Linked DNA regions of Limosilactobacillus reuteri. The main gene of each other region encodes a partner of the protein of the gene in region 2 in a complex. Links are inferred from orthologs where the notes say so. Each region holds a gene or a part of one and is shown on either strand. Other genes may lie near its edges.

The links.
Region 1: the proteins of metK (region 2) and groL are in contact, whole or in part, in a cryo-EM structure (PDB 8P4O), measured with the Escherichia coli proteins. The link is inferred for Limosilactobacillus reuteri from one-to-one orthologs.

The regions. Positions count from the first base shown.
Region 1 is NZ_CP059275.1:1,039,598-1,056,379, reverse strand. The notes cover bases 7,464-10,462. They hold groL (chaperonin GroEL), read right to left. Parts: upstream 9,778-10,462; coding sequence 8,149-9,777; downstream 7,464-8,148. Other genes in these bases: HHK02_RS06120 (APC family permease), read right to left, coding at 10,228-10,462; HHK02_RS06125 (YbaK/EbsC family protein), read right to left, coding at 9,943-10,227; HHK02_RS06130 (YbaK/EbsC family protein), read right to left, coding at 9,778-9,942; groES (co-chaperone GroES), read right to left, coding at 7,864-8,148; HHK02_RS06145 (redox-sensing transcriptional repressor Rex), read right to left, coding at 7,464-7,863. Outside these bases: proC (pyrroline-5-carboxylate reductase), read right to left, coding at 1-315; HHK02_RS06175 (glutamate-5-semialdehyde dehydrogenase), read right to left, coding at 316-1,560; proB (glutamate 5-kinase), read right to left, coding at 1,561-2,349; HHK02_RS06165 (carbon-nitrogen family hydrolase), read right to left, coding at 2,350-3,135; HHK02_RS06160 (pyridoxal phosphate-dependent aminotransferase), read right to left, coding at 3,136-4,314; HHK02_RS06155 (ketopantoate reductase family protein), read right to left, coding at 4,315-5,280; HHK02_RS06150 (ABC-F family ATP-binding cassette domain-containing protein), read right to left, coding at 5,281-7,218; more of HHK02_RS06145, read right to left, coding at 7,219-7,463; more of HHK02_RS06120, read right to left, coding at 10,463-11,838; HHK02_RS06115 (APC family permease), read right to left, coding at 11,839-13,677; HHK02_RS06110 (hypothetical protein), read right to left, coding at 13,678-13,938; cls (cardiolipin synthase), read right to left, coding at 14,368-15,861; HHK02_RS06100 (MFS transporter), read right to left, coding at 15,862-16,782.
Region 2 is NZ_CP059275.1:789,794-801,125, reverse strand. What follows is about bases 689-3,688. They hold metK (methionine adenosyltransferase), read right to left. Parts: upstream 2,783-3,688; coding sequence 1,595-2,782; downstream 689-1,594. Other genes in these bases: HHK02_RS04645 (MFS transporter), read right to left, coding at 3,323-3,688; HHK02_RS04650 (DNA-3-methyladenine glycosylase I), read right to left, coding at 2,783-3,322; leuS (leucine--tRNA ligase), read right to left, coding at 689-1,594. In the rest of the region: more of leuS, read right to left, coding at 1-688; more of HHK02_RS04645, read right to left, coding at 3,689-4,762; HHK02_RS04640 (Fur family transcriptional regulator), read right to left, coding at 4,763-5,218; HHK02_RS04635 (amino acid permease), read right to left, coding at 5,219-6,565; HHK02_RS04630 (VanZ family protein), read right to left, coding at 6,566-7,132; HHK02_RS04625 (hypothetical protein), read right to left, coding at 7,133-7,300; gndA (NADP-dependent phosphogluconate dehydrogenase), read right to left, coding at 7,706-9,142; zwf (glucose-6-phosphate dehydrogenase), read right to left, coding at 9,143-10,624; HHK02_RS04610 (CynX/NimT family MFS transporter), read right to left, coding at 10,625-11,332. UniProt on the Escherichia coli protein: Catalyzes the formation of S-adenosylmethionine (AdoMet) from methionine and ATP.

The DNA.
Region 1 (16,782 bases), 250 kb from region 2 along the record:
CGGAAGCACTTTGGCTAAGTCTTCGTGAGTAATTCCAGCAGCGGCAGAGATAAAAATAGTGTGATCGTTAAGGACGGCTAATTCTTTAGCGACTACGGTTGTAATAGGGGCCGGGGTAGTCAAAATTACGATATCGGGTGTAAGGTTAACTACTTCACTGTTTGTATTAACGAGTTTAAACCCGAGCTTCTTAGCAAGGCTTGTAACACGTGAATTAACAGGGTTCATCGCACTGAGGGTAAAATTTTGCGTACGACTTAATCCCTTCATAATTGCGCTTCCCATATTTCCGACACCAATAATTGTAATTTTCATTTATTTCCGAACTTGCCCATTACCGGTAATTTCATATTTGATTGTTGTTAATTGTTGTAATCCCATTGGTCCCCGGGCGTGGAGTTTTTGGGTACTGATACCAATTTCAGCGCCAAAGCCAAATTCTCCCCCATCAGTAAACCGCGTAGAGGCATTAACATAAACACAGGCAGAATTAATGGCTTGTTGGAAGTAGCGTCCCCGGGTAATGTTGTTTGTAATAATTGATTCTGAATGGTGAGTACTATGGTGATTAATATGGTTAATTGCATCATCAAGGGAATCAACAATTTTTACGGCCATAATTAAATCATTATATTCTGTCTCCCAATCTTCCTCAGTAACGGGACGGATAGTTGATACTAATTGGCACGCCATTTCATCACCGCGTAATTGGACGCCATGTTCCATTAAAGCTTTGGCAATAACAGGAAGAAATTCAGCGGCAATATCGCGGTGGATAAGTAATTTTTCAGCGGCATTGCATACAGAAGGCCGTTGTACTTTTGCATTTACAGTAATATTGGTCGCCATTGTTAGGTCAGCATCCTTATCAATATAAATGTGGCAATTACCCGCACCAGTTTCGATAACTGGAACCGTAGCTGTTGTTACAACCCGCTGAATAAGGGCCTGGCCGCCTCGTGGAATCAAGACATCAATGTAGTCAGTGAGATTCATCATTTCATCAGCAATCGCATGACTAGTGTCGGTAATAAGCTGAACCGCATCGACCGGTAAATGTTGACTTTGTAATGATTCACGAAGAATTTTTACTAAGGCAGTATTAGTCTGGATAGCTTCTTTTCCGCCCCGTAGAATAACTGCATTGCCACTCTTGAATGTGAGGCCGGTCGCGTCTACAGCTACGTTTGGTCGTGCTTCAAAGATAATGCCAATTACCCCTAATGGTACGCGCCGTTGAAGGATTTGCAACCCATCTTTGGTAATCCATCCCTTATCGATTTGGGAAGTGGGATCGTTCAAGTCGGCGATTGTTCGGAGACCATTAGCCATGTCTGCGATACGTTGGGAATTGACCATTAAACGATCTGTAAATTTAGTTGGCATCTGGGTAGCGGCGACCAAGTCTTGTTGGTTGGCAGCGATAATTTGGTTTTTATTTTTGATTAAATCATCTGCCAATTGAAGCAATGCCTTATTTTTGGTGGCAGTGTTCATTAAAGCTAGTTTGTTTGCAGCGATTTGGGCTCTTTTTCCAATTGTAATTAAATCTTGGTTCATCTATTTTCCAAAATGAGTACCAATAGTATGACCATCAAAAATATCAAAAAGAATTTTAGGGTCACGACCATTGCATAAAATCATTTGTTTACCTGCTTGCATCATTGTGGCAGCTGCCCGTAATTTAGTTACCATTCCTCCTGTTCCAAACCTAGTGCTGCTACCGCTTGCGACGTTCTCTATTTCCGTCGTTAGGAATGGAACTTCTTTAATGATTTGTGCGTCAGGAAATTTATGCGGATCTTTGTCATAAAGGGCATCGATATCCGAAAGAATGATTAACTCGTCAGCGTCAATGGCAATAGCTACCTGGGAAGAGAGTTCATCATTGTCACTGAAAGTAGTGTAATGATCAAGCTCATCAACTGACACGGGGTCATTTTCGTTAACGATTGGAATCACATTTTGCTGAAGTAAAGCATTAATTGTATTAAGCGTATGCTGGCGACTGACGGGATAAGTGAGCACATCACGGGTAAGGAGAAGTTGGGCGACGTGCGTTTGATAGTCTAAAAATCGTTGCGAATAGATTCGCATTAAAGCAGCCTGACCGATAGATGCTAAGGCTTGCTGTTGTGCTATTTCGGCGGGACGATCTGTTAATCCCAAACTTGCAAGACCAACGCCAATTGCTCCCGAGGAAACAAGAATAAGTTGGTATCCTTGATTGTTTAATGTCGCAAGGACAAATGAAAGTTGGTCGATTGTTCGTAAATTAATTTTTCCATTAGGAAGAACAAGGCTACTCGTACCAATCTTAACAACTACTTTTTGTATTTTATGAGTCATTCAATGATAAAGACTTGGTCGGCGATCCTTAAACACCGGAATCGGCCCCCGAACCTGTGCTAACTGCGCTAAGTCAATTTCTGCATAACTTACTTGTTCAACTTCTCCTGCATCATGGATAATCTGCCCAAGCGGATCTATTACTAACGAATGACCATTAAAGCTATTCTCTAAATCCGTCCCAACACGATTGACCGCGACTACAAAGGCTTGATTTTCAATTGCCCGTGACTGAAGCATTATTTTCCATTGTTTAATCCGTTTGCTTGGCCATTCTGCCGAAAAATATAAGATATCAGTTCCATAACGAGCGACTGTTCTAATCCATTCGGGGAATCGCAAATCATAACAAATAAAACTTGCACTCGGAACCCCAGCTAATTCAAAGTGATTTTCTTTTTGCCCGGCTTTTAGATATCGGTCTTCATTCATTAGTCCAAATAAATGCACCTTCTCGTAACTGCTAATTAGATTTCCCTTTTGATCATAAACATAGGTTGTATTGAAAAAAGATTGTCCACATCTCACCGCTACTGAACCACCGACAATGTTAATTTGATTTTCTAACGCTAACTCACTAAGAAATTTTTGTGTCTTTTGACCGTTTTCATCTGCCAAGTCTGCTAATTGATCTAAGGCATAGCCAGTATTCCACATCTCCGGCAAGACAACGATATCTGCATGGTGACTAGCAGCTTCTTCAATTGCTTGTTTAGCTTTTTGATAATTTTCGGCAGGATTTCCTAATTGAATATCAAGTTGAGCTAATGCAATTTTGCGTTTCATTTAACTAAATAAATTCAATTTAGCAATCCGCTCAACGGCCTCCGTCAGTCGTGCTGGCTCAATCAAAAGGCCAATCCGCACATAACCTTCACCGTGCTTGCCAAAGCCATTGCCTGGTGCTACTGCCACGCCAGCTTTGTCCAATAACAAATCTGCAAAGCTTTCACTGGTATAATCCTTTGGAACCGGCATCCAAGCATAGAAAGTACCCTGGGGAATAAATGCATGCCAGCCAATTTTTTCGGCCGCATTAATAAAAGCATTCCGTCTTTCTTCATAACAACCTACAATTTCGGCAATTGCATCATCACGTTGTGGCAGCGTTAAAGCATCAATAGCAGCTTCCTGTAAGGCAGGAAAAAGACTAACGAATAGGTGATCTTGAATTAAGTTTAAGGCTTCAATAATATCTGCATTACCAACCGCAAATGCGATTCGCCACCCTGCCATGTTGAATGTCTTAGAAAAGGTATAAAATTCAATTCCCACATCTTTAGCGCCTGGTGTTTCCATAAAGCTAACTGGAGCTTGACCGTCAAAGCCAATTGCGCCATAGGCAAAGTCACTAATAATGCCCACATGGTACTTTTTGGCCCACGCAACTAATTTTCGATAAAACTCGGGAGTAGCTACAGCACCCGTTGGATTATTAGGATAGTTAAGATAGAAGAATTTAGCACGTTGCGCCACCTCTTCAGGAATTGCCTCTAAGTCTGGCAAGAAATTATTTTCTGCTAATAATGGTACTGTTTCAAAATTAACTTCTCCTAATGCTGCTCCTGATAAGTAATCTGGATAGCCAGGATCAGGAAGCAGAAAAGTGTCGCCGGGATTCATCAATGCCCATGGCAATTCTACAAGCCCAATCTTGGAACCACCCAAAATTGCAACTTCTTTTTCTGGGTCAAAGTCAGCTCCATATTTTTCAGAATAAAAGTTTGCCGCTGCTTCTTTAAATGCTGGCAATCCCCGAAATAGTGAATACTTATGAGTTTGCGGATCCGCTACCCATTTTTGCGTGCTCTTAACAATATAATCTGGCGTTGGCTTATCGGGATTCCCTTGACCAAGATTAATAACATCGACCCCTTCACTTATTTTTTTATTAACCTTGGCAACTAAATTGGCAAAAAATTGTTTCGGTAAAGTGTCTAATAATTTTGATTGTGCAAAATTCATTTAGTTTTGTCGGAATTTACGAGTATTTTCTGCAAGGTGAACTAAATTACGCAAGAAGTCGTGAGTAGATGCCTCATAGTTATACTTCTTACCTAAATCATAAATATATCCATTAATGTAATCTACTTCTGTTGGTCGATTTTTACTCATATCTTGGTACATTGATGGATAATGAAGCGGGCTGGTAACTTCACTAACATATTTAATCGTTTGCCACTCCTCCTCACGAGTGCTTAAGAGCTGAATACCAGCCCGTTCGGCAACATCGAATGCTTCATTAATTAACTGTTTGCCAAGCTTTTCTGCACCATCGTAATCGATAAATTGCCCCATTTGAATCTCAAAAAGCGTGCAGATCGTGTTAATAACAGAATTAAAAACTACTTTTGTTAGGAGGGTACCATAAAAATTATCATTAAGGTGGGGATTAATATTCGCCGTGGTAAAGTCCTCAACAATTTGTTTTACCCGCTCATCTGGTTCGCCGACTTGGGGAGCTAAGTTGATCGAACCAGCACCAGGTTTACCAATAAAATCCACATCCCCCGCCTTATTAAGGACCGTGCCAATTAAACAAGTTCCGGCCACGACATGTTCTTTAGGAAAATATTGGTTAATTTTTTCAATATGTCCCATGCCATTCATCCCGGAAAAGACATATTGATGGTCAGGACGGAAGAAATGAGCACTGCGTTGTAACAAATCACTAAGCGTCATCTGTTTGGCAAAAACGATAAACACATCTGGATCACCATCATATTCTTCTGGTGAGTAAATATTAATTGGTACAAGATGTCGATTCTCATGGTCTCGAGAAACGTAAACCCCACCCTGTTGTTTAATAGTTTCAACTTGGGAAGCCCAGTTATCAACAAAATCAACCTTCGCACCTGCTAATTCTTGAAGCAATACCCCAAATCGTAGTCCCATTGCCCCTGCACCTAAAACCGTATATTTCAAAGCCATTTAGTTTTCTTGATCAAATTCTTCCAGTTTTTCTGCTGCTTCTGTCCATGCAAGTTCAAATTCTTCAGATTTAGCTGATAATTCATCAAGTTCTTTTTGAAGATCGGTTAATTTTCCAATATCCGTAGCGATCTCTGGTTGACTCATTTGTTCTTGGATTGCGGTTTGTTTTTCTTCTAATTCCGCCATCTGTTGTTCTAGCTCATCGACTTGTCGCTGAATTTTTCGGCGAGCGCGCTGCTGTTCTTTGCTTTGCTGATAAGATTGTTTACCAGCTGGTGCTTTAGTAATGGTGGTGGAATTATGTGAAGCAGCTTCAGATGAACTTTCTTTTTCCTTAGCAATTAGGTAGTCATCATAATTGCCTTCGTAATGTTTAATTCCGTCGTGTTCCATTGCTAAGATATCGGTTGCAACCTGATTAATAAAGTAACGGTCGTGAGAAATAAAGAGAACGGTTCCGCTAAATTCGTTAATTGCGTTTTCAAGCACTTCTCGACTATCGATATCTAAGTGGTTAGTCGGTTCATCAAGGATAAGAAAATTAATCGGTTTAAATGAGAGCTTAGTTAACTCCAATCGTGCTTTTTCACCACCAGATAGGTCATGAACAACTTTATAAACATCATCACCAACGAATAAGAAACTACCTAATAATGAGCGAATATCTTTTTCAGGTACTTCTGGATGGTCATCCCATACTTCTTCTAAAACTGTTTTATTTGGATGTAATTGTTGCTGTTCCTGGTCATAGTAACCGATATCGAGGTTAGCACCGAGTTTGATTGTTCCACTAATTAACGGAATTTTATGGAGAATAGATTTAAGTAAAGTTGATTTTCCGATTCCATTTGGTCCGATAATCCCAACACGCTGCGGCTTGCGGACATTAAATGAAAGCGGCCCAGCAAGGATCTGTTCATCGTAGCCAACTTTTGCCTGCTCCACATCAAGAACTTCATTTCCGCTATCTTTTTCAGAATGGAATTGAAAATGGATTGATTTATCATCAGTTTCTGGACGCTCAAGCCGCTCCATTTTTTCTAATTGCTTTCGCCGCGCCTGAGCACGTTTAGTTGTTGAGGCACGAACAATATTTCGGTTAACAAAGTCTTCTAACTTAGCAATCTTTTTTTGTTGTTGGTCATAGTGTTTCCACTCTGCTTCTAATCGTTCTTGCTTGTGTTTAACAAATTGCGTGTAGTTACCAGTATAGTGGGTGAGTGTTTTATTATCGAGATCATAAACATCGTTGACAACACGATCTAAGAAGTAACGGTCGTGAGAGACGATAAGCAATGCACCTTGATAACTTTTAAGATAATCTTCTAACCATGAAAGAACGTTCATGTCGAGGTGGTTAGTCGGTTCATCTAGAATCAAAAGCCCCGGTGCTTGCAGAAGGATCTTTGCTAAGGCGAGTTTAGTTTTTTGCCCTCCTGAAAGGGAATTAATTGGCGTATCATAACTATCTTCGCCAAAACCAAATCCATGTAGAATTCCCCGCATACGTGATTCGTATTCGAAACCACCCTGTTTCTTAAAGGCAGTTTGTAAATTATCGTATGTTGAAAGAATTTGTTGATAATTGCTATCGGAACTATCAAGGTCAGCGAGCTGTTGTTCAAGATCGTGGATTTGCGTTTCCATTTTGTGGAGAGGAGCAAAGACAGTATCTAGTTCAGTCCAAATGCTATTTTGACTATCGAGTCCTTGATCCTGGGCCAAGTAACCAATTGTCAAATCTTTAACCTTCGTAATTGTTCCTTCATCTGGTTCGGTGATTCCAGCGATCATTTTTAACAAGGTCGTTTTACCAGCACCATTACGCCCAACAAGCGCAGTACGGCCATGCTCTTGGATTTGCATGTTCATATTGTGAAATAAAACGTCCGCGCCAAATCGACACACAACGTCATTTGTCTGTAAAAGTAACATTTATTCAACTGAGTCTTCAGTGTAATTTTTAATAAAGTAGATCAACGTTTGAAGTTCGTTTGTTAAGTCAATGTTTTGAACTTGAACATTTTTTGGCACAGATAAACGAACAGGAGTAAAGTTAAGAATTCCCTTCACACCAGCTTCAACTAATTGGTCCGCAACATGTTGGGCCTTGATTCCTGGAACGGTTAGAATAACAACATCAATCTGTTGCTCTTTTAACTGCTTTACCATATCCTCGGATGTGTAAATTGGAATACCGCTTTTGACTGTATTGGCATATTCTGGCTTAGTATCAAATGCCGCACTGATCCGTAAATTGGTATCTTGGTGGAAATTAAAGTTTAACAAGGCACTTCCCAAACTACCAACCCCAACTAAGGCAACACTAACTAATGAGTCTTGGTGTAAGATTCCTTTAAAAAACTTTAATAGACTTTCAACGTCATAACCGTATCCCCGCTTACCTAATTCACCAAAATATGAAAAGTCACGACGAATCGTTGCCGAATCAACTTGCACAGCCTCCGAAAGTTCAGTTGATGATACCCGTTGCTTATTTGCGTCTTTCAATACATTTAAATAACGGAAATATATTGGCAACCGTTTCGCAGTCGCGCGTGGAATCTTTTTATTAGCCATCTATTCAACGATTGCTACTAAGTCCTTAGCGTGAACAACTAAGTACTTTTCACCATCATATTCAACTTCGTTACCTGCGTACTTGTCAAATAATACGCGGTCGCCTTCCTTAACAGCTGGAGCAAGCTTTTGTCCGTTTTCTAAAGTACGACCTTCTCCAACGGCAATAACCTTTCCAGTAGTTGGCTTTTCCTTTACATTGGAAGCAAGGACAATTCCACCAACTGTCTTTTCTTCTTCAGTTTCAGCTTTTAGAACAACGCGATCTCCTAATGGTTTTAACACTTACATCATACCGCCCATGCCGCCTTGTGGAGCAGCAGGAGCTTGGTTATTTGCATTTGGATCTGGCTTATCAGCAACAACTGCTTCAGTAGTAAGAAGCAATGCTGATACGGAAGCAGCGTTTTGAAGAGCAGACCGGGTAACCATTGTTGGATCAACAATACCAGCCTTGATCATATCTTCAAACTTGCCATCTGCAGCGTTGTAACCAATACCTTCTTTTTCGTTCTTTAATTCATTAACAATAACTGAACCTTCAACACCGGCGTTTTCTGCGATTTGACGAACTGGAGCTTCAAGAGCAGCCTTAACGATATTAATACCAGTTAATTCGTCACCTTCAGCGTTAATCTTGTCAAGAGCAGGAATAACGTTGATCAAAGCAGTACCACCACCAGGAACAAATCCTTCTTGAACGGCAGCACGAGTAGCATTTAAGGCATCTTCAATCCGGTACTTCTTTTCCTTTAGTTCGGTTTCAGTTGCGGCACCAACCTTAACAACTGCAACACCACCAGAAAGCTTTGCAAGACGTTCTTGGAGCTTTTCCTTGTCAAAGTCAGAAGTAGACTTAGCAATTTCTTGCTTAATTTGGTCTACCCGTTCTTGGATAGCTTCCTTTGAACCGGCACCGTCAACAATTGTGGTAGCATCCTTAGTAACTGTAACCTTGTTTGCTTGACCTAATTGATCAACAGTAGCGTCCTTAAGACTCATACCAAGGTCATCAGAAATAACAGTACCACCTGTTAATACGGCAATATCTTGAAGTTGGGCCTTACGACGGTCACCGAAGCCTGGAGCCTTAACAGAAACAACATTAAAGGTACCACGGATCTTGTTCAAAACAAGTGTTGGCAATGCTTCACCAGTAATGTCATCAGCAATAATCAAGAGAGCACGGCCTTCTTGAACAACTGATTGAAGCAATGGCAAAATATCTTGAATGTTACTGATCTTCTTATCAGTGATCAAAATGTATGGATTGTCAAGGTCTGCTTCCATCTTGTCGTTATCAGTTACCATGTATTGTGACATGTAACCACGATCAAAGCTCATTCCTTCAACAACGTCAACGCTGGTATCAACCCCACGAGAGTCTTCAATGGTAATAACACCATCATTACCAACCTTTTCCATCGCATCAGCAATTAACTTACCAACTTCGGGATTAGCAGCTGAAATAGAAGCGATTTGTTCGATATCATCCTTAGTCTTTACATCATGAGACATCTTCTTTAATGCTTCAACAGCAGTCTCAGTAGCCTTGTCAATACCACGACGAATACCAACCGGGTTTGCACCTGATGTAACGTTCTTCATTCCGGCATTTACAATTGCTTGCGTTAAAACAGTAGCAGTAGTAGTACCGTCACCAGCGATATCGTTAGTCTTTGAAGCAACTTCGGAAACAAGCTTTGCACCCATATTTTCAAAGTGGTCTTCTAATTCAATGCTCTTAGCGATTGTAACACCATCATTAGTAATAGTAGGTGTACCATAGCTTTGTTCCAAAACAACATTCCGTCCCTTTGGACCCATTGTTGTCTTAACAGTATCTGCTAATTTATCAACACCACTGAGCATTGCGCTCCGTGCGTCTTCAGAAAACTTAATTTCTTTTGCCATTTAGAAAAAGGTTTTTCGTACGGGCAAATTGATATTCTTAAATTGATATTCTTGAACATACTTGTCTGCTTGTTCCGCTGTATAGACTGGGGGATGCATAATAATTTGATAGTTTATTTTTTCGTCATCTAAATATTCATAGATACCGGTCGCATTTTTCGTCATTTATAGTTGAACCGCCTTAACTGAATTACCATTCAACTTTATTATTTGAAGCAAATCTTTTGTTCTCAAAATCACTGTGGCCGTATTAATGTTTGGGTGACACCCTATTAACTCCTCGTTCTTAAAGATATCAGCATCAATAATAAAGGTAACCTGATGTTGTTTATCATTAAACAAGTTAAAGGGTGAAACAGCCCCACTTGTTATTCCTAACTTCATAGCTAATTCTTCTGGGTGGGCAAATGAAAACCGACTAGTCGATAGATTCTCTTTCAATTTTTTCATCTATTGATCTTTTCCTGGCATCTTTACCTTGGCATTAACCTTTTCTGCCGCAGGATCGACTTTTTTCATCCGGCTAGCCACAGCCCACCGGTAAAATCCTAGCGAGCAGATGATAATAACAACAAAATCCCATGGGTACTTCAACCAGTCCTTGCCGCCAAATCCTTCACTCCCAATGTAAGAAACTATTGAGATAAAAACAAGATAAACCAACATCCAATAACTATTGCGTAAGTCACGTAGCCCTGATGCGTGACGATACTTAACTTCATAATAAAGATAAATTGGTAAGCCTAATAAGATAACCCCAATTACCTGAACAGTCGTCGGCCACATTGTCCAATAAATTGAAAGGCTCGTCAAGACAAATGCAAATGGCGCCAACCAGGACATAAAATGCGGATGAAACGGCCGCTTTAAATTAGCATCCATTTTGCGAAGCGACATTACAGTAACTGGCCCGGTAAGATAAGCAATTAAGGTTGAACCGGTAATTACAGTGGCTAACAAACTCCAATTTCTGAAGAGACTAACCATTACCACCGCTAAAATTAGATCCACAACCATTGCAAGCCGCGGAATCATGTAGCGCCGTTCTAGCCGTCCCAACCATTGAGGCAAATGTCCAGTATGAGTCATTGCTGCCAATGCTCGTGAGGCAGTCGCCACGAACGCAACCCCTGTCCCAAATGGTGAAACAAAAGCATCCATATATAGCAAAATTGCAAGCCAATTCATCCCCAGCAGGATCGCAATATCAGCAAATGGAGACGTATAGTTAATCCCATGCCATCCTTTTTGCGCTAATAAATTCGGATCAATCGCTCCAATAAAGGCAACTTGTAACATGACATAGATCACAGCGGTAATAATCATTGAAATCAATACGCCTCGCACGATATTTTTATGAGGATTAATCATTTCTCCTCCCATGTTGATTACCGTTTGAAAGGCATCATAAGACATAATAATTCCAGAAATAGCAGCTGCTTCAAAGATTGACCGGCTACCATATGGTATAAAAGTAGTTACGCTATGACCAAAATTACTAGGATGAAAACCCGCCGCAATAAGCATCACAATTGTTAGTGTCGGTAATAAAATCTTAAAAATTGATATTAAGTTAGTAAAGCGAGTCATCAATTTTACCGACCAGAAATTGATCAAAGTAAAAACCAGCATAAAGCCAAATACAACTAATAATCCAGGAGTCGTAATATTACCGTTTTTCATAAAGTGGTGAGTCCAATTTGCCCATGCCCACGGCCACGAGCTCATATATTGAACCGAGGCCACTGCTTCCATTGGGACTAAAGTGATTAATGAAATCCAATTTGCCCATGCAGCAATAAAGCCTAAAAACGGACCGTGGCTATACTGAGCATAACGACTCATTCCCCCGCTTTCTGGAAACATTGCCCCTAATTCAACATAAGTAAGGGCAATGCTAATAATGATTATTGCTCCTAAGATCCATGACAAAATAGCAGCTGGTCCGGCAACCTTTGCAGCAGTTCCGGCACCAAACAACCACCCAGAACCAATTAAGGAATTTAAGGCAAGCATTACACCAGAAAATAGCGTTATCTTCTGGAATTTCATTTTTTCCATCTATTCTTGAAGATGATAGTTATAACTAGCAACAATAATATTCTCTCGGGAATTCAATAACGCCCGTAAACGAACACTGGTCTGATTATGTAAGGCCAATTGCCATGGATGTTTAGGAATAAATTGCGGAACAAGAACAGTCGTCGAATAATTTCTTGCTTCTGCTCGTTTTGCAATCACATCAACAAAACGTAACGTTGGTTTTGCGATTGAACGGTACGAAGAGTGAATATCAACAAAACGGACATCTGGATATTCAGCTTTAAATTCATTTGCTGTTTTATGCTCTTTGCCTGGATTTTCATCAAACGAAACATGCATGGCAATAACATAATCACCAATCGACCGAGCGTAATTAATTGCACCACGAGTTACCCGGGTTACATTACCAACTAAAACAATCACCGTTGCACCATCGTAATCATGTAATTGAACTTTCGTCTTTTCAGTAACCCGCAACTGAGCGGCTACTTTTACATAGTGCCGGTGAATCGAATGGAACATCCATAAAAGCAGCGGCATGATAATTAAGTATGGCCAAACATTTGCAAAGTGTTGCCAGAACAAACAAATGACAAGAACAAATGAAATCAAGGCTCCTACTAGGTTAATAAAGGCTTTCCCTAACCAGAAACCTTCCCGTTCTCTAAACCAGTGAATAATCATCCCAGATTGCGATAAAGTAAATGGAACAAATACCCCTACTGCATAAAGCGGAATTAACATATTAGTCTGACCATGGAAGATCAAGATCAAAATAATTGCTCCAATCGCCAAGGAAATAATCCCGTTAGAGTAACCTAACCGATCCCCACGATCCATGAACGCGTGCGGCATATATTTATCTTTGGCCATATTAAAGGCAAGAATTGGAAAGGCTGAGAAACCAGTATTAGCAGCGACCGCTAAAATCATTGCAGTTGAAAGTTGCAAGAGGTAAAAGCCTAGCCCATGCCCACCAAAGATTTGTGCGGCCATTTGGGAGAGGATTGTTGTCCGTGAATTAGGAACTACCCCCAGATAAAAACTAAAGAAGATAATGGCAATAAAGAAGAACGCTAAAATAGCACTCATAATTGCCAGGGTAGTTGATGCATTCTTTTCTTTAGGCTTATTAAAGTTAGGAACAGCATTACTTACGGCTTCCACCCCAGTTAAGGATGACGAACCAGCTGAGAATGCCCGAATAAGCAAAACAAATGACATTCCCGATACCGGTGTTCCATAATCAACAATTGCCCGGTAATGAATATGACCAGTGGCAATATTATAGCCACCCCACACTACCATCACAATCATCATAATAACAAAGAAATATACCGGAATTGTGAGGAAGTTTGCACTTTCACTCATTCCCCGTAAATTCATAAACATGATTAAAAGGACAATAACGATCCCGATTGGAATTGAAAATTTATATAAAGCAGGAACTGCCGAAGTAATCGCTTCAACTCCAGATGTCGTTGAAACAGCCACCGTTAACATATAGTCAACTAGTAATGATCCTCCAGCAAATAATCCCCCATTACTCCCCCAATTCCGTGTGGCAACGACATAAGCACCACCACCACTAGGATAGGCATGAATGATTTGTTGGTATGATAACGTGATAGCTAACAAAAGGACCAACACAACTGCCGCAATCGGGATTGAATACCAGATTGCTGCTGCGGATAAAGTTACCAGAACAGTTGTAATTTGCTCTGGTCCATATGCTACTGACGATATTGCGTCAGAAGAAAGCATGGCTAATGCTTTAAATTTAGTTAAGTGTGTTTGCCCTTCATCAAGGGTTTTTAACGGTTTCCCGATTAAAACACGTTTCAAATAGCGCCACATTTATCCTAAAATCATTTCAGCAATATCAAGGACAATGATAATCCCTAAAATACTGCTCAAAAGCACTAAAATTTTTCTCGTATGTTGATCTTTTGATTGCAGTTTTTCCCAATTCATTCCCGCATACGCGATTAAGATCAAAGCACAGCCAATGATACCGTATATTCCAGAATGAAAGCCACGATTATCAATGGTATAACTTGCCGCCATGAAAAGGCCAACTGCAAACAAAAGCCCCCATAATAGTTGCTTTTTATTCATGGGAGCGAGACAGAAGTCACTTGTGACTTCGTTTTTCGACGCGAAGCTAGCCTCTGGGAGCCCCCGCAAGCAACAGTAGGCCTCCAATGTTCGGCTTTGTCGGACGTTGGAGGCCATTGTTGTACTGCGTATTTGCTTTTTATGAAAGTAACTTAACTTATGTCACAGTCCTTTTTATCCATAAATTTGCGAGAATACCCCCACTTCTATAAGTAGGGGATGAATCGCTCTCTTAAAGCACGTTAGTGCTTTTTCTTTTGTTCTATGATATATTTAGTATATATCTATAAAATGTGGTGTGCGTCATTTGACGGACATCCTTTCATATAGGTTTGATTCACTTAATATGATACCTGATGTCACGCCGAATGGCGTTTTTGCATTTACCACCAATTAGGTGGCTAACTTCATTCTATAATCCACCATTATTTATAGTATTGGTGAAAGCAAGCGAGAAAAGTATTGCTTGAATTTCCGCCACTTTGACTGATTAGCAAAATACTCAGGAGTAAGTAACGTACTCTTTTTCATGTCATTTTCAAAGTCTTGCTTTAACTGCGCTGTTAGTTTTTCATTATACGCAAATGCATTGACTTCAAAATTAAGTCTAAAACTACGGTAATCCATATTTGCCGAACCAACAGAAGCAATGTTGCTCCCACTAACCATCGTCTTTGAATGAATAAAGCCATTATCGTACTTGTAAACTTTTACCCCGTTGTTCACTAAGTATTTAGCATAATATTCCGTTGCCCGATAAACAAATGGATGATCAGGCATGCATGGGATCATAATTCGGACGTCAATTCCACTTCTTGCGGCAATTACTAATGCTTCCAGCACTGAATCTTCTGGAATAAGGTATGGCGATTGAATATAAACATATTTTCGTGCCGAACTAATAATTGATTCATATCCCCGTCTAATCGAATAATTTTCATTATCCGGCCCAGAAGATACGATTTGCATTGGGACCTCATCTGGATCGCTATCTGGTGCAACCAGTTCAAAATTCTTAAATTCTTTTTCAAGGTCAATTTTCTTTTTATGAGTTTTTCGACAGGTTGTATTCCAGTCCATTGCAAACCGCACTGTCATCATCATCGTTGCTTGTCCGACGACACGGAGGTGGGTATCACGCCAATAACCAAACTTAGGATCTTCGCCAAGGTATTGATCACCGATATTGAATCCACCAATGTAACCAATCTTGCCATCGATAATAGCTAGTTTACGGTGAAGATGATAATTTAACCGTGGCGTTTGAAAATAAGCTTTGGCAGCAGCAATAAACGCTTGCGCTTCTCCACCTAATTCTTCTAAATGCTTAAAAAATTTGAAAGTAGTTCCATGAGACCCACTTAAATCATAGAGAACACGGACTTTTACTCCTCGTGCAGCCGCATCTTCTAAGGCTGCCAACACCCGCTTCCCTAGATTATCAGCATAAAAGGAATAGTATTCAATATATACATGATCAGTTGCATGATTTATATCGTCAATTAACTTATCAAACTTCTTTTTCCCATCAATAAATACGTGAACTTTATTATTAAAGGTTACTACTGAATCATTCAAACTCAAAAAAAGATTAACCAACTGACGATCACGCGACAACCGGCTTCCTTTTGGCATTAATTCATGTTCTTCACTTAATTTTCGTTGTTTTTCAAGATATTTAGTCCGTAATTGTTTTTGCTCATCTTGAATACTAAATATCTCATCATGGGATAATTGTCGTCCCACAAAAAGATATAGGATAAATCCAACTACTGGCAAAATAGTTAAGACTAATAGCCATGCCCAAGTTGATGCAATATCCCGACGACTACGAAAAACAGTCCATACTGCAAAAGCAATGTTAATCAACCATAGGACTTCAATAATGCGGCGAATAACATCCCATGTCCAAACAATATCCATTTATTTTCGGTAAAAACAACGAAGGGCAAAAGATAACCCGATCGCTAAAAGTCCGTACACTGCACCTACATAGCCAAGCATCGTTAAATTAGCAAAGTTAGCAGTAGTAGAAGCCGTAAAGGATCCAAGTGAAATCCCAACATTAGCAAAAATTGAAATTAATGATGTTGCTAAAGCTAATGACTGCGGATATTCTTTTTCTGCCACACTAATAAATACCAGTTGGATAGTTGTTCCATATATAATTACAACGACACAAAGAGTTGCTAGAACAAGCATTCCTGTAATCTTATTTTCCAATGCAATCCCAAGAATAAGACTTAATATTGTCATGAGAATAAAGACAAATGGTAATTTTTGAACCCCATTGTGACTCGCAACGATTCCAGCAATTTCGTTACCAATAATACTCATTACCCCTAAAAGAAGCAGCAGCCAATTTAAACTAGTTAAGCTAAAGTCCATCACAGTAGTAATTAGCGGCCGGACATAAGTATAGAAAGTATACTGGAGACTTAAGACCGCCACCGTGATTCCAATCCCTAATAAAACACGGTGATCTTTTAATAGCGCTAATTGTTCTAAAATGCTCCCTTTAATTTGAGGTGTATCACGAGGAGTAAGCCAGACTAACAACGCAAACACAATTAATGTTAATCCTGAAATGATCCAAAAACTATCGTGCCAGGAAAGTAATGTTGCGATGGTTGTACCAAGCGGAACCCCAATGACCGACGCAATACTAAAACCTGCACCGACCCACGCTAGAACCATTGGCCGCTTGTCCATTGGTGTAATTATACTAACTAGCAAGTTAATTAATGAAATAATGGTTCCAGCAACAGCGGCAGTAATAATTCGCGCAAATAGGAGCCAGCCAAGTGTCGGTGCCATCGCAGTTAAAGTATTACCAATAAAAAA
Region 2 (11,332 bases):
CACCAACATAGAGATCAACTGGTGACCAGTAATCAAGAGCTTCTTTTGAGGCAAATTCCTTGTCATTATGAGGATCAGTGTACCGGAGCCAGTACCATGATGAACCGGCCCATTGTGGCATGGTGTTAGTCTCACGAAGACCATGACGACCATTTTCGTCATAAACGTTAACCCAATCTTCAACATTTGCTAATGGACTTTCACCAGTTCCTGATGGCTCGATGTTATCAGTCTTTGGTAATTCAAGTGGAAGTTCATCTTCTGGAACTAATGAGGTTGTCCCATCATCCCAGTGGATAACTGGAATTGGTTCACCCCAGTAACGTTGCCGACTGAAGATCCAATCACGAAGACGGTAGTTAACTTTCTTATGACCAGCATCGTGTTCTTCAAGCCAATCGATCATCTTTTGCTTTGCATCAGCAATGTTCAAGCCATCAAGGAAACCAGAATTAATGTGCTTACCGTCACCATCAAAAGCACCTTCTGACACATCTGTTCCTTCAATAACAGGCTTAATTGGCAAGTCAAACTTAGTAGCAAAGTCATAATCACGTTGATCTCCGGAAGGAACAGCCATTACTGCTCCAGTTCCATATGAAGCAAGCACGTAATCACTAATCCAAATTGGTAGTTTTTCACCGTTAACTGGATTAATAACGTAAGAACCAGTAAATACACCAGTCTTGTCCTTGTTTAAGTCAGTCCGCTCAAGATCAGACCGCCGTGACGCTTCTTCCTTGTACTTTTCAACTTCCGCCTTGTGTTCTGGTGTTGTCAATTGGTCAACTAATTCTTGCTCGGGAGCAAGAACAACATAAGAAGCACCAAAGAGCGTATCTGCCCGCGTCGTAAATACTTCAATCTTAGTATCTTCATCCCCCACAACTGGGAAAAATACTGAAGCACCTTCTGAACGACCGATCCAGTTACGTTGCATTTCTTTAACGCTTTCTGGCCAGTCAACAAGGTCAAGGTCATCAATCAAACGGTCCGCATAAGCAGTAATCTTTAAAACCCATTGACGCATTGGCTTACGGTAAACGGGGTAGCCACCACGTTTAGTCTTGCCATCTTCAACCTCTTCGTTGGCAACAACTGTTCCACCCATAAAATCAGGGGCCCAGTTAACCATAATTTCACTTTCGTAAGCAAGCCCCTTCTTGTAGAGCTGTTCAAAAATCCATTGAGTCCACTTGTAGAACTTAGGATCAGTTGTATTTACTTCACGATCCCAGTCATATGAGAATCCAAGTGATTGGATTTGGTCACGGAAATGATCAATATTTTTGTTCGTAAAGTCCTTAGGGTTATGGCCAGTCTTTAATGCATATTGTTCAGCTGGTAAACCGAATGCATCCCACCCCATTGGATGTAAGACATTAAATCCTTGCATTCGCTTCATCCGTGACATTACATCCGTAGCGGTATAGCCTTCTGGGTGACCAACGTGGAGTCCTTGACCAGATGGATATGGGAACATGTCTAGTGCATAGTACTTCTTTTGATCCTTATTAAGGTCTGCTTTAAAAGTTCCATTCTTTTTCCAAAACTTTTGCCACTTTTTTTCAATCGTCTTATGATCGTAAGCCATTTAGCCTAAAATTTCTTTTAATTCATCAACTTTATCAAGGTGTTCCCATGGTAAGTCCACATCAGTTCGACCAAAGTGACCATAAGCAGCAGTTTGCTTGTAAATTGGCCGCTTCAAGTCGAGCATTTCAATAATTCCAGCTGGACGTAAATCAAACACTTTTCGAACAGCGGCAATTAATTCTTCTTCTGAACGGGTACCGGTACCATAAGTATTAATCATGATCGATACTGGTTCTGCTACACCAATGGCATAAGCAACTTGAATTTCGGCCTTCTTAGCATAGCCCGCTGCAACAATGTTTTTAGCAATGTAACGAGCAGCATAACTAGCAGAACGGTCAACCTTAGTAGCATCCTTTCCAGAAAAGGCTCCACCACCGTGATGGGCAGCCCCACCATAAGTATCAACAATAATCTTCCGTCCTGTTAAGCCGGCATCCCCTTGCGGTCCACCGATTACAAAGCGACCTGTTGGATTAATGAAGTACTTAGTTTGATCATCAAGGTACTTAGCTGGAATAACCGCTTCAATGACTTGTTCTTTAATATCTTTCTTGATTTGATCAAGCGAAACCTCTGGATCATGCTGAGTACTTAAAACAACGGTGTCAACACGTAACGGCTTGTCATTCTCATCGTATTCTACAGTTACTTCGGCCTTTGCATCCGGACGAAGGTAAGAGATAACGCCATCCTTACGTAGTTGAGCAATCTTACGCATTAACTTATGGCTTAAAACCAATGTTAATGGCATATATTCAGGTGTTTCGTCAGTAGCGTAACCAAACATCAATCCTTGGTCACCGGCACCAATCTTATCAAGCGGATCAGCTTCACCTTCACGCGTTTCTAAGGAGTCATCAACCCCTTGCGCAATGTCCGGTGATTGTTCATCGATTGCAGTGATAACAGCACAATTATCAGCATCGAAACCGTACTTACCATCTGTATAACCAATCTTACGAATTGTGTCCCGCACAATCTGTTGGATATTAACGTAGGCCTTAGTAGAAACTTCACCAAAGACTAATACTAGTCCAGTAGTAACTGAGGTTTCAACTGCAACCCGTGAATCAGGATCCTTCTTAAGCAATTCATCTAAGATCGCGTCACTGATTTGGTCAGCAATCTTATCTGGATGTCCTTCTGATACTGATTCGGATGTAAATAAATGTCGTTCTGCCATTTACTTTAAACGGGCATTGACCATCCCCACCGCTGTCATGAAAGAGTAAATAATTGTCGGACCAACAAATTTAAATCCATCCTTCCGCATTTGTTTGGCTATTTCTTCCGAAGCAGGCGTTTTAGGAGCTAATTCAATATCGGTAGTTAACTCCAAGTCTTGAGGCTGATCATCAACAAAGCGCCACACATAATTATCAAACGTCTTTCCCGTTTTCCGTAATTTTAAAATCACTTGTGCATTATTAATTACCGCTAATATTTTAAGACGATTACGAATAATAGTTTCATCCTCGCATAATCGATTAATATCTTCATCGGTAAATGATGCCACTTTTTCAATATTAAAGTTATCGAATGCCTGATTAAATGCTTCCCGTCGCCGCCAGATTGTCTGCCAAGTTAAACCAGCCTGAAATAATTCTAAAGATAGCATTGCAAATAACTGCTGGTCATCATGAACTGGAAATCCCCAGTAGTGATCATAATAGTCTTGCATTTCTGGTGTCGCATTTGCCCATTGTGGTCGTTTAAGTGTCATTTATTTTGTACTTTTTTCCTTATTAGTATTTTTTAGCATAAATGCTAGTACGAGACCAATCAATTCAGTGACGATCATGCCAATAAATACTAAATGATAGCCGTGAAGGGAAGCGACTTGCGCCGAACTTCCCCGTTGAAGTGCATTTGTAGTAGCAACCGTTAAGATCAGTGTTGAAATAGTAACACCCGCGGATCCGAGAACTTGCCGGACTGTTGTAATTACAGCTGTTCCGTGAGGCACTAATTCATCAGGTAAGGCATTTGCTCCCAGTGTGACGGCCGGCATCATTACAAAGGCATTTCCACCTTCAATCACCATTGCGCAAAGGATCATTCCCAATAAGCTGAGATGATTGAGGACGATTAATCCAGCAACCCAACCAATGATAATCATAAACATTCCCACCAGCATTGTCGGTTTAAACCCAATTTTATCAGCTAACTTTCCTGACAAAGGATTCAGGATACTAAGAAAAGCAGCGCCAGGCACTAGGGCCATTCCAGAAACAAATGGACTAACTTTTAATAATCCCTGATAATAAAGGGGGAAAATAATTGTCGTTACAATTAAGGCAATATATGAAATCGACGTTAAAAGAATTGCTAAATCATAATTAAAAGTCTTCAATACCCGTAATTCCAATAGCGGGTGCTTGAGGTGAAGCTGCCGAATGCAGAACCAGGTAACCGCAATAAGACTAATGATAAAGATCCCTGCATTTATTCCCCATGCAGGATTCTTTTTTCCAGTTTGGTCAACAACGTACATAGTCCCAATTAACCCAATTAGTAAGATTACTGATAGCCAATCAAGGTTCGTTTCATGTCGTTCCATTACATCTTGGATCAGTCCGCTAGCAGCCATTAAAATAATTGCCGAAATAACAAGCATAAAGAGGATAAAAAGGCTCTTCCAGCTAAAAAACTTTAGAACAATTCCTGAAACAATCGGTCCACAGGCAAGGGCGGATCCCATTACCAAACCAGCAATTCCCATTGTTGATCCCCGCTCTTCTTTAGGCGTAATCTCAAGCAAAACAGTTTGGTATGATGGGAATAAAACTCCGACAGCAAATGCTTCCATGGCTCGTCCAATCATCATAAACCAGAAGCCATTAATTCCCCAAGACGCGGGGGTTAAAACAATCATCAAGGATCCAATATCAAATAGTCCCAGTGCTCCAATGAACATTGTCTTAAAACTCATATTATTGAGCATCCACGGGCTAATTGGCATGCTGACACACATTACGAGCATAAAACCAGTCGTCAGCCATTGAACGGTTGATGCTGAAATCCCAAAAGCGTTCATTAAGGTTGGATAGGCAGTTGACAACGATGATTGACTAATCGACATCGTAAAGGTACCAACTAGTAAAGTAAAAATAAACCAAAAGCGACTATAACTTTTTCCATTGCGTACGATACTTTGATCCATCTAACGATTCAAATGTAATTTACGTTGACACTCGGGACAAATGCCATGGACTTCGATGTTATTTCCTGTAACTAGATAGCCAGTCTTTTCATGAGTCATAACCGTTAATTCTTTCGTGATTGCAGTAAAATGTTCATCAAAAACATCAGAAATCTTACCACAATTATCGCAGACGACATGATAATGCGGGTGGCCGAAATAATCAAAGTGGGTACTGCCGTCTCCATTTTTTAGCTCAATTACGAGATTATAATCAACGAAGAGTTTTAGAGTATTGTAAACAGTTGCCATACTGATATTGTCAACTGTGTCTTTAAGGTCATCATAAATCATTTCGACACTTGGATGAGTATGATGATTGATTAAGTAATTTAAGATAGTTTTCCGTTGGGGAGTAAGACGAACCTTGTTTTCACGGAGATGGTCAAGAGCTCGATCAAATTCTGCTTCTGCCATTTATGCTTTCTTTTGTGTTAACGAAGCAACGGCAAGAATTGCAAACCAAGCTAAAGTTAGTATAAGCGCAATTAAAGTTTGTTTCTCCATACATAAAACAATTAGCACAATAAAAAGAAAAACTAAAATAACATAGTCAGTAAAAGGTGCGCCTGGCATCTTAAAAGTCCTTGATTGCGGATGCTGACGAATATATTTTAAATGTGCCAAGATGATAGCAGCCCATACAAAGAGAAAACTCGTGGTAGCAATACTGGAAACAAAAGTAAAAACTCCTTCTGGCATTACTAAGTTTAAGATAGCGGCAATTCCAATAACGACTGCAGAAATAATAACCGCTGTTGCAGGCACCGACCGCTTAGATAAGCGACTAATCTTACGGATAACAGGCCGATGAGCAGTAGAGGTTAACTCAGCTAGCATCCGACCAGTTGTATATAGAGAACTATTACAAGCAGAAGCCGCAGCAGTAATTACTACAAAATTAACGATACTAGCAGCCCCCGGAAGACCGATGTCGCGAAAAACAAGGACAAACGGACTATTGCTTGGTGAAAGTTTACTCCACGGATAAATGCACATAATGACAGCCAAAGCACCGATATAAAAGAGCATAATTCGAACAGGAATACCATTAATTGCCTTAGGAATAACAACTTTAGGATTCTCTGCCTCAGCCGCTGTCACCCCTACCATTTCAATTCCAACAAAGGCAAATACAACCATTTGAAAAGAAAGCATGAAGCCCTTTGTCCCGGTAGCAAAAAAGCCCCCATCATTAACTAAATTAGCAGGAGTAGCGAGATAGCCGCTTGCCGAATGAAAATGAAGTAAAACTAAAATGACACCAACGGCAATTAAAATAACAATTGCCAAAATTTTAATAAGGGCAAACCAAAATTCGAGTTCACCAAACGTACTAACAGTCATTAGATTTAATCCCAATAAAATTAGGAGAGTTATTAATCCAGGTAACCATTGGGGAACTTGAGGAAACCATAGTTGAAAATATAAGCCAATGGCGGTAACTTCGGCCATTGCCAATGCTAGCCAACACACCCAATAGGCCCAACCCATTACGAAACTCACGCGATTACCAAGATAATCACGAATTGCATCCATAAACGAATGATAATGTAAATCGGAAAGAAGCAACTCTCCGAGGGCCCGCATAATTCCAAAACAAATAATCCCAGTAATTAAATATGCTAAAAGGATTGCTGGACCAGCAGCATGAATTGCCTTCCCCGATCCGAGAAATAATCCCGTCCCAATCGTTCCACCAAGCGCCATTAATTGAATATGACGACTTTTAAGTTTACGCGTAAATTCTTGTTTTTCTGCCATTCAGTTATTCAGTTTATCAGATTTTCCACCCACTAGCATAAATTGTTTAATAGCTTGATGAAAAATTGTTTGATCAAGTATGATCATTACTGCAAAACCAATTGTAGTTCCGATGGTATTGCTAATCAAATCATCCACATCGGCAAGCCTTCCAATATGGAAAAGAAGGTCGCAAACAAATTGGTTATACTCGATAAATAAGCTGAAGAAAAAGCCATAGAGAATAGCACGACTGAAGGGCATTTGGTGATTAATTAAATAAAGATAAACTCCTAGTGGCAAAGTCATCACAATGTTTAAGAAAAATTCTTGGCTGAGTCCTTGGAGGGGGATGATATTAAATGGTACGCCGTGAAAGTAAAATAAAAGTTTATTAGCAGAACTAAAATTAAACATTGAAGGGGTTAGGCAGAGCCAGTCGATAGCAGTTAAATAGATAAAAAAGGTTGCAATTGTAATATGCTGGCTGAAGTTAGGAAATTTTTCCCAAAGGTGATTATGGGTGACAAGGACAGACCCTGCAAAAAAATAAATAAAAAATGGGATCCAGTGAACTAATGCGTACAATTAAAGGTGCTCTTTAATACCGTTGGGAAAGTCCTTATCAATCTCCTTTAAGATTGGTAATAATGAATTAACATATTCATGATACGCTTCGATTGGCTTTAGATCTTTTGCTCGTGATTGTAGTAAGGTAAGAGCAATATCGTGCGCTCTTTGTTCATTTGTAATCATCGGCTTTTACTAGTGCGCCCGGCATGGGTATTAGCTAGGTGGTGAAAGTCCGCTATGGGCCGTAGTAGTCGGAACCATGAGCTGAGGACAAGAGTGTCCACCGTGAGGTGGAATCTGAAGGAAGTCTAAGGCAAAGTACTGCATCGATGAACAAGAAGTAGCTATAAGGCTGAAATTAACTGGATAAGGCTGCTAGACAAGTTGAAGTCCAATACTACTCCTATTTAATTTATTAGCCATATTTATATAACCTCTTTTCCCTTATTGACTTTGGCTTGAACACCTACATCTTAAGGCAAAAGAGGCCTTTTTTATATAATTTTTATCGCCCACCCGCATAGCAGGTGGTTTTCTGTTTCGTGCACTCGCTCTGCTCGCGCACTCAACCAGGTCTAAAGACATTAATTATTGTTCTTCGTACCAGCTGTAGTGGAAGTTACCAGGACGGTCAGTACGTTCGTAAGTGTGAGCACCGAAGTAATCACGTTGAGCTTGAAGCAAGTTAGCAGGAAGTACTTCTGAACGGTATGAGTCGTAGTAACTGATAGCAGCACTAAGTGAAGGAACAGGAATACCAGCCTTAACAGCAAGAGTAACAACGTCACGAGTTGCCTTTTGGTACTTCTTAGCAATATCCTTGAAGTAATCATCAAGAAGCAAGTTCTTCAAGTCTGGGTTCTTAGTGAAGGCATCAGTAATGTTTTGTAAGAATTGTGCACGAATAATGCATCCTGCACGCCAAATTTGAGCCAATTCACCATACTTAAGGTTCCAGTCGTAACGTTCGGAGTCGATCCGCATTTGTTCGAAACCTTGTGCGTAACTCATAAGCTTACCGAAGTAAAGAGCTTGACGTACCTTTTCAATCATTTCCTTCTTGTCGTCGATTGAAATAGCTTCAGTTTCAACAGGCAATTCCTTGCTTGCTTGTACACGTTCGTCCTTCATCATTGAAATGTAACGAGCGTAAACAGCTTCTGTAATAACTGATTGAGGAGCACCACCATCAAGGGCAGTCATTGAACTCCACTTACCAGTACCCTTGTTAGCACCACGGTCAAGGATCATGTCAACAATAGGCTTGTTCTTGTCGTCACCAAGGTCATCCTTACGAGTAAGGATATCAGCAGTAATATCAACAAGGTAACTGCTTAATTCACCCTTGTTCCATTCAGCAAAGGTCTTAGCAATGTCATCAACAGGCATCTTTAATACGTTACGCATGATGTTGTAACTTTCGTCGATTAATTCTTCATCACCGTATTCGATACCGTTGTGAACCATCTTAACATAGTGACCAGCACCATTTGGTCCAATGTAAGCAACACATGGCTTGCCATCTTCTTCAGCCTTAGCAGCAATCTTAGTAAGGATTGGAGCAACTAAGTCATAAGCTTCTTTTTGACCACCTGGCATAAGTGAAGGACCGTGAAGGGCACCTAATTCACCACCGGAAACACCCATTCCGATGAAGTTGATACCAGACTTGTCTAACTTAGCGTTACGAGCCATAGTATCGTGGAAGTTAGTGTTACCACCATCGATTAAAACATCACCCTTGTCAAGTAATGGCAATAATTCGTCGATAAGAGCATCAGTTGGCTTACCGGCCTTAACCATCATAAGAATCCGACGAGGCTTTTCTAGTGAGTCTACGAATTCCTTAACAGTGTAGCTAGGTACTAACTTCTTATCGCTGTGGTCACGCATCATATCGTCAGTACGGTTACGGTGACGGTTGTATACACCAACCGTGAAGCCACGACTTTCGATGTTTAGTGCAAGGTTCTTACCCATAACAGCTAAACCAACAACACCAATTTGTGCTTTTTGATCAGACATCTAATGATTTAAACGATAAACCCACTTACGTCCATCACGAGCCAAGAGTTCGTCAGAAGCTGCTGGACCCATGGAACCAGGAGTGTAGTTAGGGAATTGAGGCTTTTCAATATCCCAAAGCTTACGGATAACATCGACGAACTTCCATGCATAAGCAATTTCAGCCCATGAGGCAAAGTTTGTGTGGTCACCTTCAAGTGCATCATGGAAAAGACGTTCATATGGTTCTGGAGATTCCTTCTTATCAGAATCACTTTGCAAGAAGCGTAAATCAACAGGTTCTGTTGTGAAGCCTTGACCTGCGCGCTTAGCATTTAATTGGATTGCAAAACCTGAGTTAGGTTCAACAAAAATAGTTAATACGTTTGAGTTAAGGGATTGGTCACTTTCAGAACGTGGGTTAGCAAAGATATCGATTAATGGCTTCTTGAAGACAACATCAATACGAGTAAACTTGTCTGCTAACTTCTTACCAGTCCGAACGTAGAATGGTACACCAGACCAACGATAGTTATCAAACATTAACTTAGCAGCAACAAAGGTTTCAGTACCAGATTCTGGATCAACACCATCTTCATGACGGTAAGCGTTAGTTCCTTCTCCAGCATCATATTGTCCACGGACAAAGTTAGCAGCTGCTTCTGATGGCGTGTAGAGGCGAAGACTACGAAGAGCCTTAATCTTTTCAACTCGAACATCAGCATCAGTAAATGCAACTGGTTGTTCCATTGCTAATTGAGCAACGATTTGCATGATGTGGTTTTGCACCATATCACGTAATGCACCAGATTGGTCATAGTAACCGGCACGTTCTTCAACACCAAGCTTTTCACTTAAAGTTACTTGGATGTTATCAATGTAACGATTATTCCAGAGTGATTCAATCATGGTGTTACCAAAACGTAATGCTTGAATGTTTTGAACCATTTCCTTACCAAGGTAGTGGTCAATCCGGAAAATTTGATTTTCACTAAATGTTTGTGATAATTCATCGTTAAGCTTCTTAGCAGATTCAAAGTCACGACCAAATGGCTTTTCAATAACAAGACGGTTAAAGCCATTGTCAGTTAATAATCCTTGCTTCTTCAAGTTCAATGCAATAGTACCGAAGAATTGTGGTGCCATTGACATGTAGAAGAGACGGTTGCCTTCAGCGCCAAATTGTTCATCTAATTCGGCAAGGCGTTGCTTAAGGATTTCGTAATGTTCTGGTTTAGTAACATCATGTGACTTGTAGAAAAAGTGTTTTGAGAATGCTTCTGCTTGGCCATCCTCAGTTTCTGGAATATTGCTAATAGATTCACGAACGATTTGTTGGAATTCTTCGTCAGTCAATGGACGACGGGAGGTTCCTAGTAATGCAAAATGGTCAGCTAGGTAACCCTTTTGATATAACTTGAACAAAGCAGTATAAAGTTTACGCTTTGCAAGGTCACCAGTCGCACCAAATAATGTAATGACAGCCTTATTTTCTGTAGCCAATTAAACAAATTGTTTACGTTCTGCTATTACACCACAGACTGTGAAGAAGATAGCTGCAATAGCAATCACGATTAAACTTGCAAACCAATTATGTGTTTGTGAATAAAGGTTTCCAACAACGATAGGACCTAATGCAGAAATTAAGTATCCTACTGATTGGACCATTCCAGAAAGGTTTCGGGTATCGGCAGAACTCTTAGTCTTTAGTCCGAACAAGGTCATTGCAAGAACGAAAGTAGTAGTTGTACCGGCACCAAGAAATAGGGCAACAAATATATAGTAAACAAGAGAATTTACAGGGAAGAACATCATTCCAGTTCCAATTAAAGAAATGATTCCTGCAAATAGCATAATTGGTTGCCGATTTTTCATCTTAGTGGCAATCACTGGGATTACAAAGGCGAATGGCATTGATAATAGCTGTAGTAATCCAGCAACTAAACTTGCATTATCACTGCTTAATCCAGCGTCCATGGCAATTGTAGGTAACCAGGCAACGATACTATAGAATACGAAACATTGTCCCCCGAAGAATAAGAGTAACCACCATGCATTTGCATTTTTCCACATGTTAGTTCCACGCTCAGTAGAACTGCTTTCTTTAGTGGCACGTTGATTATAGCGTAAGTTTGGTACCCAGATAATTGCTGCAATTAAAGCAACAATACTAATAATGATAACAGCGGTTTGCCAACTAGTAGCATGGGT